2 regions of the Microbispora sp. NPDC004025 genome follow, and region 1 is predicted to be linked to the other one. Evidence: predicted binding sites of a transcription regulator. Region 1 holds the regulator's gene; the other holds the start of a gene.

Region 1 (7,613 bases):
GGCCCCTTCAACCAGGTCATCAAGGACGCGGGGATCAAGGTCGCCGACATCGCCCACGTGGTCATGGTCGGTGGCTCCACCCGCATGCCGGCCGTGTCCGAGCTGGTCAAGGAGCTGACCGGCGGCAAGGAGCCCAACAAGGGCGTGAACCCGGACGAGGTCGTCGCCATCGGCGCCGCACTCCAGGCCGGCGTCCTCAAGGGCGAGGTCAAGGACGTCCTGCTGCTCGACGTCACCCCGCTGAGCCTCGGCATCGAGACCAAGGGCGGGATCTTCACCAAGATCATCGAGCGCAACACGACGATCCCGACCAAGCGCTCGGAGGTCTTCACCACGGCCGAGGACAACCAGCCGTCGGTGCAGATCCAGGTCTACCAGGGCGAGCGTGAGATCGCGGCGTACAACAAGAAGCTGGCCACCTTCGAGCTGACCGGCATCGCCCCGGCCCCGCGCGGCATCCCGCAGATCGAGGTCACCTTCGACATCGACGCCAACGGCATCGTGAACGTCTCCGCGAAGGACCTCGGCACGGGCAAGGAGCAGTCGATGACCATCACCGGCGGCTCGGCTCTGGGCAAGGACGACATCGAGCGCATGATGCGCGAGGCGGAGTCCTACGCCGAGGACGACAAGAAGCGCCGCGAGGAGGCCGAGGTCCGCAACAACGCGGACGCCCTGGCCTACCAGACGGAGAAGTTCCTCCGCGAGAACGACGAGAAGGTCCCGGCCGACGTCAAGACCGAGGTCAACGACTCGCTCGCCGAGCTGAAGAAGGCGCTGGAGGGCACCGACATCCCCGTCATCCGCACCGCCGCCGAGAAGCTCGCGACCGTCAGCCAGAAGATGGGCTCGGCCATCTACGCCCAGTCGCAGGGCGGCGCCGAGGGCGCCGCGGCCGACGCGGGCGCGGAGGGCGCGCAGGCGAAGGCCGACGAGGACGTGGTCGAGGCCGAGATCGTCGACGACGAGCGGGAGGGCGGCCGCAAGTGAGCCCGCGTGAGAACGGCGCCGAGGAGGAGCCGGTGATCCGCGACAACCGCAAGATCGACCCGGAGACCGGCAAGGCCCGCGACTCCTCCGGGGACGCCACCGAGGCGGCCCCCGGGGACGACGGGACGGAGACGGCGACGGCGCCCGCCGGGGGGTCCGCGACGGACCTGCTCGCCGAGCGCACCGCCGACCTCCAGCGGCTCCAGGCGGAGTTCAGCAACTACCGCAAGCGGGTCGATCGCGACCGGATCGCCGTCAGGGAGCAGGCCGTCGCGAGTGTGCTCACCGAACTGCTGCCGGTGCTCGACGACATCGGTCGCGCCCGCGACCACGGCGAGTTGACCGGGGGCTTCGCGAAGGTGAGCGAATCGCTGGAGGCGGCCGTCGGCAAGCTGGGCCTGACCGCGTACGGCGCGAAGGGCGACCCCTTCGACCCGACCGTGCACGAGGCCCTGCTGCACAGCTATTCGGCGGAGGTGAGCGAGCCGACGTGCGTCGAGATCCTCCAGCCCGGCTACCGGGTCAACGACCGGATCCTGCGGGCCGCCCGCGTGGCCGTCGCCGAGCCGAGCGAGGAGGCGGCGCCGGAGGAGACGGCGGCCGGCTCCGGTGAGTCCGGCGGGCCGGACGAGAACTGAAACCGCGGAGTCTCTCCCGATCGGCGAAGATCGGGAGAGACCCGCGAGGGCACCCGCGACGACAGCCGCGGGACCGCCCGCGGGAACACAGATTGACTCCCCCTTTCGTGCGAAGGAAGCGATAGATGAGCACCAAGGACTACTTGGAAAAGGACTACTACGCCGTCCTTGGTGTGCCCAAGACCGCGAGCGCCGAGGAGATCAAGAAGGCGTACCGCAAGCTCGCCCGGCAGTACCACCCCGACGCCAACCCGGGGAACAAGGAGACCGAGGAGAAGTTCAAGGAGGTCTCCGAGGCGTACGACGTGCTGTCCGACGTCAAGCGGCGCAAGGAGTACGACGAGGCGCGCACCCTGTTCGGGTCGGGTGTGGGCGGCTTCGCGGGGGCGGGCGGCCCGCGCGGGGCCGGCGGCGGCTTCAACTTCGACCTCGGCGACCTGTTCGGCGGCTCAGGGTCGGGCGAGCGGATCGGGGACCTGTTCGGGGGACTGTTCAACCGGGGCGGCGCGGGCACGGGCACGCGCACGACCAGTGCCCGGCCCCGGCGCGGCCAGGACGTCGAATCGGAGGTGACGCTCGCCTTCGGCGAGGCGGTCGACGGCACGACCGTGTCACTCCGGCTGACCAGTTCGGCCGCCTGCACCGCCTGCGGCGGCACGGGGGCGAAGGCAGGCACCACGCCACGGGTCTGCCCGACCTGCGAGGGAACCGGGGCGGCCAGCCGCAACCTCGGCAACTTCGCCTTCTCCGAGCCGTGCCGCGACTGCCGCGGCCGGGGCCTGGTGGTCGACGACCCCTGCCCCGTCTGCGACGGCAGCGGGCGCGGCAAGAGCACCCGTACGATCCAGGCCCGCATCCCGGCCGGAGTCGGCGACGGCCAGCGCATCAGGATCAAGGGCAAGGGCGCGCCCGGTGAGAACGGCGGCCCGGCCGGCGACCTCTACGTGCTGGTCCACGTCAAGCCGCACCCCGTGTTCGGGCGCAGCGGGGAGAACCTGACCGTCACGGTCCCCGTCACCTTCCCCGAGGCCGCGCTCGGCGCCGAGATCAAGGTGCCGATTCTCCGGGGGATGCCGGTGACTCTGCGCATTCCCGAGGGGACGCCCAACGGGCGGACGTTCCGGGTGCGCGGCAGGGGGGCCTCCCGCAAGGACGGCACGAAGGGCGACCTGCTGGTCACCGTGCAGGTCGCGGTGCCGCAGAACCTCGACGACAAGGCCCGCGCGGCCCTCGAGGAGTTCAGGAACGCCACGGAGGGCCCGGACCTTCGCGAAGAGCTCATCAAGCAGGCCAGAAGCGAGTGAGCCGATGGATGCCAGCTTTTTCGACATCTCCGACGACACACCTGTTTATGTGATCTCCGTAGCCGCCCAGCTGTCCGGGCTGCACCCGCAGACGCTCCGCCAGTACGACCGGCTCGGGCTCGTCAGCCCCGGTCGTACGGCCGGGCGGGGGCGGCTGTACTCGACGAGGGACATCGTGCTCCTGCGCGAGGTCCAGCGGCTCTCCCAGGAGCACGGCATCAACCTCGCCGGCATCAAGCGCATCCTCGAACTCGAAACCGAGAACATGCGCCTGCGCGAGGAGGTCACCCGGCTCAGGGGTGAGCTCACGATGTTGCGGGCACTGGTCCGCTACGAACTGCCACCTGCCTGACCGGCGAATCGAGGCATTCACATATGGACTACAAGTTCACCCAGAAAAGCCAGGAGGCCCTGTCCGCGGCCGTCCGGCGCGCGGCGGCGGACGGCAACCCCGAGGTCGCGCCCGCGCACCTGCTGACGACCCTGCTGGCGCAGAACGGCGGCATCGCCGGGTCGCTGCTGCAGGCCGTCGGGGCGGACCCCCGGCAGCTGCGCGCCCAGGCGGAGGAGTTGCTCGACCGGCTGCCCAAGGCGCAGGGCTCCACCGTGAGCGCGCCGTCCAGCTCGCGTCAGCTGCACAGCGTCATCAACACCGCCGCCCAGCGGGCCAAGCAGCTCGAGGACGAGTACGTCTCGACCGAGCACCTGCTGGTCGGGCTCGCCACCGACGGCGGGCCGGTCGCCGACCTGCTGAAGGCAACGGGCGCCACCCCCGACGCGTTGCTCGAGGCGTTCGAGAAGGTCCGCGGGCACGCCAGGGTGACCAGCGAGACCCCCGAGGACACCTACCAGGCGCTGGAGAAGTACGGCGTCGACCTCACCGAGCGGGCGCGGTCCGGCAAGCTCGACCCGGTGATCGGCCGCGACAGCGAGATCCGCCGGGTCATCCAGGTGCTGTCGCGCCGCACCAAGAACAACCCCGTGCTGATCGGCGAGCCCGGCGTCGGCAAGACCGCCGTGGTCGAGGGCCTCGCCCAGCGGATCGTCGCCGGCGACGTGCCCGAGAGCCTGCGCAACAAGCGCCTGGTCGCGCTCGACCTCGGCGCGATGGTCGCGGGCGCGAAGTATCGCGGCGAGTTCGAGGAACGCCTCAAGGCCGTGCTCAACGAGATCAAGAACAGCAACGGCCAGATCGTGACGTTCATCGACGAGCTGCACACGATGGTGGGCGCGGGCGCCGCCGAGGGCGCGATGGACGCCGGCAACATGCTCAAGCCCATGCTGGCCCGCGGCGAGCTGCGCATGATCGGCGCCACCACGCTCGACGAGTACCGCGAGCGCATCGAGAAGGACCCGGCCCTGGAGCGGCGGTTCCAGCAGGTCTACGTGGGCGAGCCGACGGTCGAGGACACGATCGCGATCCTGCGCGGGCTCAAGGGCCGCTACGAGGCGCACCACCAGGTGCAGATCTCCGACAGCGCCCTGGTCGCCGCCGCCACGCTCTCCGACCGCTACATCACGGCGCGGTTCCTGCCCGACAAGGCCATCGACCTGGTGGACGAGTCGATGTCGCGGCTGCGCATGGAGATCGACTCGCGGCCGGTGGAGATCGACCAGCTCCAGCGGAGCGTGGACCGCCTCAAGATGGAGGAGCTCGCGCTCGCCAAGGAGACCGACGAGGCCAGCCGCCAGCGCCTGGAGAAGCTCCGCGAGGAGCTGGCCAACCGGCAGGAGGACCTCAACGCCCTGGTCAGCCGGTGGGAGCGGGAGAAGGCCGGCCTCAACAAGGTCGGCGAGCTGAAGAAGCGGCTCGACGAGGCGCGCGGCGCGGCCGAGCGGGCCCAGCGCGACGGCGACTTCGAGGCCGCGTCCCGGCTCATGTACGGCGACGTCCCGCGCCTGGAGAAGGAGCTCGCGGAGGCGACCAAGGCCGCCGAGTCGGCGGAGGCCGAGGCCGAGCCCATGGTGAAGGAGGAGGTCGGCCCCGACGACATCGCCGAGGTCATCTCCTCGTGGACCGGCATCCCCGCGGGACGGCTGCTCGAGGGCGAGACCGCCAAGCTGCTGCGGATGGAGGACGAGCTGGGCAGGCGCCTGATCGGCCAGAGCGAGGCGGTCAAGGCCGTCTCCGACGCCGTACGGCGGGCCCGGGCCGGCATCTCCGACCCCGACCGGCCGACCGGCTCGTTCCTGTTCCTCGGCCCGACCGGCGTCGGCAAGACCGAGCTGGCCAAGGCGCTCGCCGAGTTCCTGTTCGACGACGAGCGGGCCATGACCCGCATCGACATGAGCGAGTACGGCGAGAAGCACAGCGTGGCCCGCCTGGTCGGCGCGCCGCCCGGATACGTCGGTTACGAGGAGGGCGGCCAGCTCACCGAGGCCGTGCGGCGCAGGCCTTACACCGTGGTGCTGCTCGACGAGATCGAGAAGGCCCACCCGGAGGTCTTCGACATCCTGCTCCAGGTGCTCGACGACGGCCGGCTCACCGACGGGCAGGGCCGGACGGTCGACTTCCGCAACACGATCCTGATCCTCACCTCGAACATCGGCTCACAGTTCCTCGTGGATCCCACGATGGAGAACCAGGCCAAGCGCGACGCCGTGATGAACGCGGTGCGGGCCTCGTTCAAGCCCGAATTCCTCAACCGGCTCGACGACATCATCGTGTTCGACGCGCTGGGCACCGAGGAGCTGTCGCAGATCGTGGACCTGCAGGTCACCCGGCTCGCCCGGCGCCTGTCCGACCGGCGGCTCACGCTGACCGTCACCCCCGCGGCCCGCGACTGGCTCGCGCTGACCGGCTACGACCCGTTGTACGGTGCGCGCCCGCTGCGCCGCCTGATCCAGTCGGCCATCGGCGACAAGCTCGCCAAGGAGCTGCTGTCGGGCGCCATCCGGGACGGCGACGAGGTAATCGTCGATATCGACGAGGCAGGTGACACGCTGACGATCCGGCCCGTTCGGTAAGGTCTTCCCCACCATTGGGGCAAGCGCGCCCCGCCCTTCTCCCTCGCTGCTACGTTCGGCGTTCGTCGGACTACCGTACGCGATCAGGGGGACGTGGATGTCCAGGACATCACGAAGTATTCGAGGGCGGTGCGTCGCGCTTGCGGCGGTCACGGCCGGGGTGAGCTGGCTGACCGGGGGCGCGGCGATGGCGAAGGGCGGCGCGCTGGCCGACGCCTGCCGGACCCAGAGCGGCGACGTCACAGGCCGCGATGTCACGGGCCGTGACGTCACGGGCGGGCTGACCACCCTCGCTCCGGCGGCGGGCGTGCTGAGCATCGCCGACGCGGCCGGAGCGGCCGCCGGTCAGGGGCGCAACTCCCTGCCTACCGGCCCCGCCACGACCACGCGGCCCGTCCCGGCGGCGCTGCCGGCCGTGCCCGGCCCCCGCACCCTGCCGGCCGTGCCGGGTCCCCGTACGCTGCCGGGTGCGATGACCGGTGCGGCTCCCTCGGCGGCCAAGGCCGCGCCCGCCGTCCCCGCGGCGGACGCCAAGACCCTGTTCCCGGCCAGGAGCACCGTGCCCCTCCTCGCCGTCGCACCGGCCAAGCCGAGCGACGCGAACGCCTGCGCAGCGGCGCTGCGGACCGCGCCGGTCGCCCACGAGCGGGAGCACCCCGCCACGCAGGGGCATCCGAAGAAGGGCCACCGGCATCCGAAGCCGGAGGGCGAACCGGCGGGCGCCCCGTCCCGCGGCGACGCGGCCCGCGGCACGCTGTCGCAGAACCCGGGGGCGCAGAACCCGGGGGCGCAGAACACCTCGCCGCGCAGGCCGGAGGCACGCAAGCCGGGTGCGCAGAAGCCGGAGGCGCAGAACCAGGGCACGCAGGGCACCCTGACGCCCGAGGGCGTCTCCAACAGCAACAGTTCGCAGAGCGCCGCCTCGGGCCAGGAGCAGAGCACGCGGACCTTCCCGGCGCGGGACCGCCGCCACCGTAAGGTGCACCATCCCCACAAGCCGGGGCTCGTGCCGCCGGCGCAGGCCGCGAACCAGGCGGGCCAGGCGGGCCAGACCGGCCGCCCGGCGTCCGGCACGCGCAACGCCTCCCTGCCGGAGGGCGAGCGCAAGAAGGGGGCCAAGGACGGGCGTCAACGGCCCGACGGCGCGCGTGGGACCGCCCCGGTGGTGCGGACCGACGCCGCGGACGGCCGGCACGTGCCGCGGATGCAGCCGCGCGAGTACCCCAAGGCGGCCACGCGCGGGCAGAACGGCGACATCACCGCACCGGCCGCCCTCACCAAGGCCACGGGCACACGCGCGGTGACCGAACTGGCCGACGCCACCGGCAAGAAGCTCCTGCCCTGATTCGCCGTACGTCCCGGGCGGGCGGGCGAAGACGGCGGCCGGCGGCCCGGGTTCGACGGCCGGGCCGTACGAGGACGAGTTCGCCGGGACGGGAGACGAGCACCTGCCGGAAGGGCGCACACCGGCCGCGGTGAGCCGCGTCGCCCCGCCCCGCAGGGCTCCCACCCGGCGCCGACCCGCCGGAACACCGAAGACAACGAGACCCGAGACAGCGAGACTCCAAGGGGCCGTGGTTCACGGCCCCTTTCGCATGGGCGCCGGGAGGCTCAGCGGGAGACGTCGAGGAGGGCGTCCAGGTCGTCCTCGGGCAGGCCGAGGTCGACCCGGATGCGGTAGCGGGTGCGCAGCAGGGAGTCGCGGATGCCCGAT
Region 2 (7,613 bases), on a different contig from region 1:
CGATGAGCGTCTTCACCCGCGGGTCGCTCTCGCGCCCCTGGGCGACCACCAGGCCGTTGGCGTACGGGTTGCCCTCGGCCTTCTCCAGCACCAGCGCGTCGGAGGCCGGGTTGAGGCTCGCCTCCAGCGCGTAGTTGCCGTTGATCACGGCGGCGTCCACGTCGTCGAGCGAGCGCGGCAGCTGCGCGGCCTCCAGCGGGCGGAAGGTCAGGTTCTTCGGATTGCCGGTCACGTCGCGCTCGGTCGCGGCGGTGCCCACGCCGTCCTTCAGCGTGACCACGCCGTTGTCGGCGAGCAGCTTGAGCGCCCGGCCGAGGTTGGTGGCGTCGTTGGGCACGGCGACCGTGCCGTCCTGCGGCAGCGACGCGAGGTCCTTGACCTTCTTGGAGTACAGGCCGAGCGGCTCGAGGTGCACCGGAGCGACGAAGCTCAGCTTGGTGCCCTTGGAGGCGTTGAAGTCGTCCAGGTAGGGCTTGTGCTGGAAGTAGTTGGCGTCGAGCTGACCGTCCTGGAGCTGCAGGTTGGGCTGCACGTAGTCGCTGAACTCGACGATCTCCAGCTTCAGCCCCTTCGCGGCGGCCAGGTTGTCGGCCACGTACTTGATGATCTGCGCGTGCGGCACCGGGCTCACGCCGACCTTGAGCGGGGCCTGCGCCGCCGCCGTGCCGGAGGTGGAGGTGGTCGCGGTGTCCGGGGACGAGGACCCGCAGGCGGACAACACGAGCGCGGCCACGGCGGCGATGACGAGGCCGAGCGTTCTACGCATGAGAAAGGACTCCTTATCGGTTAACGGTGGGAAAGTCGACGGGCGACGGCGTCGCCCACGGTCTGCGCGAGCTGCACCACGACGACCAGGACGACCACGGTGACGACCATGAGCGTGGTCTCGAAGCGCTGGTAGCCGTAGCGGACGGCGAGGTCGCCGAGGCCGCCGCCGCCGATCACCCCGGCCATCGCGGAGTAGGAGATGAGCGTGACCACGGTGACGGTCAGCCCGGCGACCAGGCCGGGCAGCGCCTCGGGCAGCAGGACGCGTGTCACGATCGTCACCCGGCCCGCCCCCATCGCCTCGGCCGCCTGCACGACGTCGCGGCCGACCTCGCGCAGCGCGGTCTCGACCAGCCGGGCGAAGAAGGGCACCGCGCCGATCGTGAGAGGGACCACCGCGGCGGCGGTGCCGATCGTGGTGCCGGTGAGCACGCGGGTCACCGGGATGACCGCGATCATGAGGACGATGAAGGGCAGTGACCGCCCGACGTTGACGACCAGCCCGAGCACGCGCCGCACGACGGGCGCCGGGAACAGCCCGCCCCGGTCCGTCCCGGCGAGGCAGACGCCGAGCGGGAGCCCGAAGAGCACGGTGAACAGCGTGGACCAGCCCACCATCACCGCGGTCTGCCCGGTGGCCTCCCACAGCAGGGGGCTCATCTCCGACCAGGTCATCGGTCCTCCTCCGGCAGCAGGCCGCGCTCGCGCAGGTGGGTGAGGGCGTCCGCCGCACCGGCCCCGGTGATCCGCAGCCGCAGCCGGCCCGCCGGGGCCCCCGCCACTTGCTCGACCGCGCCCCCCACCACGGCGACGTCCACGTCGTACGCGCGCGAAAGACGCGACAGCAGGGTCTCGTCCGCGGCCAGGGCGACCGTCACGGTGCCGGGTTCGGCGGGCGGCAGCGGGAACAGCTCGGCGGCCAGGCGTGATCCGGGCGTGGCGAGCAGGTCGGGGATGCGGCCCGCCTCGGCGATCCGCCCGTCACTCATGATCGCCGCCGAGTCGCATACGGCCTTGATGACGTCCATCTCGTGGGTTATGAGCAGGATGGTCAGCCCGAGCTCCCGGTTGAGCCGCCGGAGCAGGGCCAGGATCGACTGGGTCGTGGCGGGGTCGAGCGCGGAGGTGGCCTCGTCCGACAGCAGCACCGACGGCTCGGCGGCCAGGGCCCGCGCGATGCCGACCCGCTGCTTCTGGCCGCCGGACAGCTGCGCGGGATAGGCCCCGGCGCGGTCGGCCAGGCCCACGAGGTCGAGCATCTCCGCGACGCGCCGGGCCCGGGCGGCCCTGCCGACGCCCATGACCTCCAGCGGGAAGGCCACGTTGCCCGCCACCGTGCGCGACGACAGCAGCGCGAAGTGCTGGTGGATCATGCCGATGCGCTGCCGGGCGCGGCGCAGGTCGGCCGCGCCGAGGGCGGTCAGCTCGCGCCCGTCGACGGTCACCGTGCCCTCGTCCGGACGTTCGAGCAGGTTGACGCAGCGCAGCAGCGTGCTCTTGCCGGCGCCGCTGCGCCCGAGCACGCCGAAGACCTCGCCCTTGCCGACGTGGAGGTCGACGCCGTCGAGCGCGACGACGTCGCCGTAGGCCTTGCGCAGGCCGGCGACCGTGATCACTGGCTGTCCTTCGAAGACGTGATCCGGCGCAGGATCAGATCGGGCAGCGGGGAGAGCGTCATCGTCGAGTGCCTTCGTCGGGAGGGGGTGGGGAGAACGGGCTTCAGACCGCGGGACACCCTCGCCCAGGCGGGTTGACCAGGTTCGATACGCTCACGAAGGGCTGCAACGGGAGTGAGTCACCCCTTATTCCCTACCGGTAATGTGTCCTCGATCACAGAGGCCCGCGCCTCCGGGACGGAGACGCGGGCCGGGTGCGGGAAAGGGTCAGGCGACCGCCTGCCGGGCGACCGTCGCCGGGGTGAGGGCCAGGTCGAGGACCTCACGGACGTCGCTCACCGCGTGGACGGTGAGATCGGCCAGCACCTCGGCCGGGACGTCGTCCAGGTCGGGCTCGTTGCGGGCCGGGATGAGCACGGTCGTGACCCCCGCCCGGTGGGCGGCGAGCAGCTTCTGCTTCACCCCGCCGATCGGCAGCACCCGCCCGGTGAGGGAGACCTCCCCGGTCATCGCCACGTCGGCGCGCACCGGTCGGCCCGACAGCAGCGAGGCCAGGGCCGTGGTCATCGTGACACCGGCCGACGGCCCGTCCTTGGGCACGGCGCCCGCGGGGACGTGGATGTGCACCGACCTGTCCTTGAGCGAGCCGACCGGAAGCTCCAGCTCCGCGCCCCGCGACCGCAGGAAGGACAGCGCGATCTGGGCCGACTCCTTCATCACGTCGCCGAGCTGGCCGGTCAGGGTCACGCCGGTCGCCCCGGTCTCCGGGTCGGCCAGCGACGCCTCGACGTAGAGGACGTCACCGCCCGCGCCGGTCACCGCGAGGCCGGTCGCCACGCCCGGCACCGCCGTACGCTGGCGCGCCTCCGGCAGGGACGACTCGGGCACGTGACGCGGCCGGCCCAGGTAGGAGACGAGGTCGTCCGCCGTCACCGTCACCGGGAGCCCGGCCTCGCCGAGGGCGACGTTCGCTGTCACCTTGCGCAGGATCCGGGCGATCGAGCGCTCGAGGGAGCGGACGCCGGCCTCTCGGGTGTACTCGCCCGCCAGGCGGCGCAGCGCCGCCTCCTCCACCGTCACGTCGTCGGCGGTGAGACCGGCCTTCTCCAGGTTGCGCGGGAGGAGGTGGTCGCGGGCGATGGCGACCTTCTCGTCCTCGGTGTAGCCGTCGAGCGTGACGATCTCCATGCGGTCCAGCAGCGGCCCGGGCACCTGCTCGAGCACGTTGGCCGTGGCGAGGAACAGCACGTCGCTCAGGTCGAGCTCGACCTCCAGGTAGTGGTCGCGGAACGTGTGGTTCTGCGCCGGGTCGAGCACCTCGAGCAGCGCCGCCGTCGGGTCGCCCCGGTAGTCGGCGCCGACCTTGTCGATCTCGTCGAGCAGCACGACCGGGTTCATCGAGCCCGCCTCGCGGATCGCCCGGACGACGCGGCCGGGCAGCGCGCCCACGTAGGTGCGCCGGTGGCCGCGGATCTCCGCCTCGTCGCGGACGCCGCCGAGGGCGACCCGGACGAACTTCCGGCCCATGGCGCGGGCGACCGACTCGCCGAGCGAGGTCTTGCCGACCCCGGGAGGCCCGGCCAGCGCGAGCACGGCGCCGCTGCGGCGGCCGCCGACCACGCCGAGGCCCTGGTCGGCCCTGCGCTTGCGGACCGCGAGGTACTCCACGATGCGGTCCTTCACGTCGTCCAGGCCCGTGTGGTCGGCGTCGAGCACCGCGCGGGCCCCGGCGATGTCGTAGGAGTCGGTCGTGTGGACGTTCCACGGCATGTCGAGCACGGTGTCGAGCCAGGTGCGGATCCAGCCGCTCTCGGGCGACTGGTCCGAGGCCCGCTCCAGCTTTCCGACCTCCTTGAGCGCGGCCTCCCTGACCTTCTCCGGCAGGTCGGCGGCCTCGATGCGGGCGCGGTAGTCCTCCTCCTCGTCCGAGGGGTCGCCGTTGAGCTCGGAGAGCTCCTTGCGGACCGCCGCGAGCTGCTGGCGGAGCAGGAACTCGCGCTGCTGCTTCTCCATGCCCTCCTGAACGTCCTTGCGGATGGTCTCGGCGACGTCCATCTCCGCGAGGTGGTCACGGGCCCAGCCGACCAGCTTGTCGAGACGCTCGGCCGGGTCGTCGATCTCCAGCAGCAGCAGCTTCTGCTGGATGGTCAGCCAGGGCGCGTACCCCGAGCTGTCGGCGAGGTCCGCGGGGTCCTTGATCTGGTTGACGGCGTCGACGACCTGCCACGCGCCCCGCTTCTGCAGGATGGTGGTGGTCAGGGCCTTGTACTCCTTGGCGAGCTCCTCGGCCCTGGGCCCGGCGGCGACCGGCTCCAGGACGGTCGCCTCGACCCACAGGGCCGCGCCGGGGCCGGAGGTGCCGGTGCCGACGCGCATGCGGTCGACGCCCCGGACGACGGCGGCGGGCTCCCCGCCCGGCAGCCTGCCGACCTGTTCCACGACCGCGCTCACCCCCACGGGCCCGTAGCGGCCGTCTATGCGGGGCACCAGCAGGACCGTGCTCTCGCCATTGGCGCGGGCGGCGTCGATGGCCGCGCGGACCTCGGAGTCCGACAGATCGAGCGGCACGACCATGCCGGGCAGGACGACCTCGTCGTCGAGCGGGAGGACGGGAAGGATCTGGGACATCAGCACTCCAGTAGGTTGAGTTATGTCGGCTCAACTAACAGGAGTCCGATCCTGTTCCCTGTTCTGCGCCAGTTCGCTGTGAGCGATCGTAATTGTGTAATCCCCTGCCATGACGCGCTCGCCCTCCCCCTAACGCATGATGGCGTCCATGACATCCGGACATATTCGGCTTCGCTCGACCTCAGGTCGATGGGTGCTGCTGACCACCGTCCTCGGGTCGGGCATGGCCACGCTCGACGGCACCGTGGTCAACGTGGCCCTTCCCGCTCTCGGACGTGACCTGCACGCCGGGATGTCCGGCCTCCAGTGGACCGTGAACGCGTACACGCTCACCATGGCCGCGCTGATCCTGCTGGGCGGGTCGCTGGGCGACCGGCTCGGCAGGCGGAAGGTCTTCGTCGCCGGGGTGGTCTGGTTCGCCCTGGCCTCCGCCCTGTGCGGGGCCGCGCCGAACACGCTCGTGCTCGTGCTCGCCCGTGCGCTCCAGGGCGTCGGCGCGGCGCTGCTGATCCCCGGGTCCCTGGCGATCATCCAGGCGAGCTACGCACCGGACGACCGGTCCCGCGCCGTCGGCGCCTGGTCGGGGCTGGGCGGCGTGGCCGCCGCGCTCGGGCCGCTGCTCGGCGGCTGGCTCGTGGAGGCGGCCGGCTGGCGGTGGGTGTTCCTGCTCAACCTGCCGCTCGCGGCCGTCGTGGCCGGCGTCGCCGCCCGGCACGTGCCCGAGACCCGGGACGCCGGGCCGCACGGCCGCTTCGACGTGCTCGGGACCGTTCTCGCCGCCCCGGCGCTGGCCGGGCTGACGTACGGCCTGATCCTCGCGGGCGACGGCCTGGTGCCGCTGGCCGCCGGGCTCGTCCTGAGCGTCTGCTTCGTGGTGGTGGAGATCCGGCGCTCCCCCCGGGCCCTCGTCCCCGTGGGGGTCTTCGCCTCGCGGGAGTTCACCGCGGTCAACGTCGTCACGCTGGTCATGTACGCGGCGATGGGCCTGGTGTTCTTCCTGCTGGTCGTCCAGCTCCAGGTGTCCGGCGGCTTCTCTCCCATCGCCGCCGGGTCGGCGATGCTCCCGGTCACGGTCCTCATGCTGCTGCTGTCGCCCCGGGCCGGCGAGCTGGCGGGCAAGGTGGGACCGCGCCCGCTCATGACGGGCGGCATCCTGCTGTGCGCGGCCGGGTTGCTGCTGATGAGCCGCATCGCCCCGGGCTCGTCCTATCTCACCGACGTGATGCCCGCGGCGGTCGTGTTCGGGCTCGGCCTGTCCGCCGCCGTCGCCCCGCTCACCGCGACCGTGCTCGCCACGGCGGAGGAGCGGTACGCGGGCGTCGCGAGCGGGATCAACAACGCCCTTGCCAGGACGGGCGGCCTCCTGGCCGTCGCCGCCGTCCCGCCGCTGGTGGGGCTGACGGGGGACGCCTACGACTCCCCTGCGGCGTTCACCCGGGGGTTCCACACGTCGATGCTGGTCGGCGCGGCCATGATGGCCGCCGCCGCGGTCGTCACGTTCCTCACGATCAGGACGAACGTCCTCGCGGCCGCGCCCGAACCGCCCGCCCCCGGCTGCCCGGTCGACGCGCCACCCCTCGGACCCCGCCCTCCGGCGAGTTCGGGCGCCTGACGCGGGAGGTTCACGCGCCCGCGAGCTCAGCCCAGCAGCGTCTTGAGGTCCTCGCGCAGGGCGGCGGCGTCACGGAAGTGGACGGCGGCGAGCCCGGCCCGCTCGGCCGCCGCGACGTTCTCCAGCCGGTCGTCCACGAAGACGAGGTCTCCGGGTGCGACCCCGAGCCAGGCCACGGTCTCGTGGAAGATCTCCGGCTCCGGCTTCACCAGGCCCATCCTGCCGCTGTAGAAACGCGGGCCGATCGGCCGCATGAACGGCAGCCCGTCGATGCCCTCGGCGACGCAGACCGGCATGTTGGACAGCAGCGCCATGGGCACCCCGACCCCGGCCAGCTCGTCGATGATCGCCACGGTCTCCTCGTTGGGCCGCGACCAGCTCGCGACGTCGAGGGCGACGACCGCCTCCAGGTCCGAACCGGCCATCGGCCTGCCGTACACGTGGGACCAGTACGCGGCGGGGTCGAGCGAACCCCGGTCGAAGTCGAGCCGCACCTCCCAGTAGCGGTCCTCGAATCCCGGATCACCTCCCGCCATGCGTGCGACGTCCTCGGGGGCCTGGGGAAGCGACACGACGTTGCCGTAGTCGAAAAGCACAGTCTTCATGGTCGTACGATCATAGCTCGTGTTCGGAAGTCAGGACACGTAGGTCTTGAGGTATTCGTTGGCGCTCCCGCAGCGCAGGTAGTTGCGCACGGTGTGGAAGTCGAGCCAGTCGATGTCGCAGGAGACGTCGCGCTCGACGCCGTCGAAGCACGAGGCCAGGACGGCCGGGATGGCGGCGATGTCGTCCTTGTCGGCGATGTTGACCCAGCGTCGCACCCCCGGCGGACGCGCCCCCCTGCCCCGCACCGGGACCGGCGCGAGCCTCTCGAAGACGACATCGCGCATGCCGAGCGGGCTGCCCAGCGTCACGAGCAGGTCGACCGTGAGATCGGGATACGCCCACAGCGCCTCGTAGGCCACGACACTGCCGAGCGAATGGGCGAC

Evidence for each region. The regulator HspR, encoded in region 1, represses chaperone genes until heat shock. The targets are predictions, from matches to a motif close to ANTTGAGTCNNNNNGACTCAANT.
Region 2: the regulator HspR is predicted to act here: its motif matches at 5,026-5,048, upstream of lon (endopeptidase La).

What each region holds. Positions count from the first base shown of each region.
Region 1 is NZ_JBSGHN010000004.1:364,021-371,633, forward strand. Features, by position in the region: gene dnaK (molecular chaperone DnaK) at 1-990, shown strand, start outside; gene grpE (nucleotide exchange factor GrpE) at 987-1,628, shown strand; gene dnaJ (molecular chaperone DnaJ) at 1,754-2,932, shown strand; gene ACWEQG_RS13695 (heat shock protein transcriptional repressor HspR) at 2,937-3,284, shown strand; gene clpB (ATP-dependent chaperone ClpB) at 3,308-5,899, shown strand; gene ACWEQG_RS13705 (hypothetical protein) at 6,060-7,244, shown strand; gene ACWEQG_RS13710 (tetratricopeptide repeat protein) at 7,511-7,613, opposite strand, start outside.
Region 2 is NZ_JBSGHN010000016.1:44,056-51,668, reverse strand. Features, by position in the region: gene ACWEQG_RS31790 (MetQ/NlpA family ABC transporter substrate-binding protein) at 1-766, opposite strand, end outside; gene ACWEQG_RS31785 (methionine ABC transporter permease) at 787-1,443, opposite strand; gene ACWEQG_RS31780 (methionine ABC transporter ATP-binding protein) at 1,440-2,384, opposite strand; gene lon (endopeptidase La) at 2,652-5,012, opposite strand; gene ACWEQG_RS31770 (MFS transporter) at 5,206-6,624, shown strand; gene ACWEQG_RS31765 (HAD-IA family hydrolase) at 6,651-7,229, opposite strand; gene ACWEQG_RS31760 (hypothetical protein) at 7,260-7,613, opposite strand, start outside.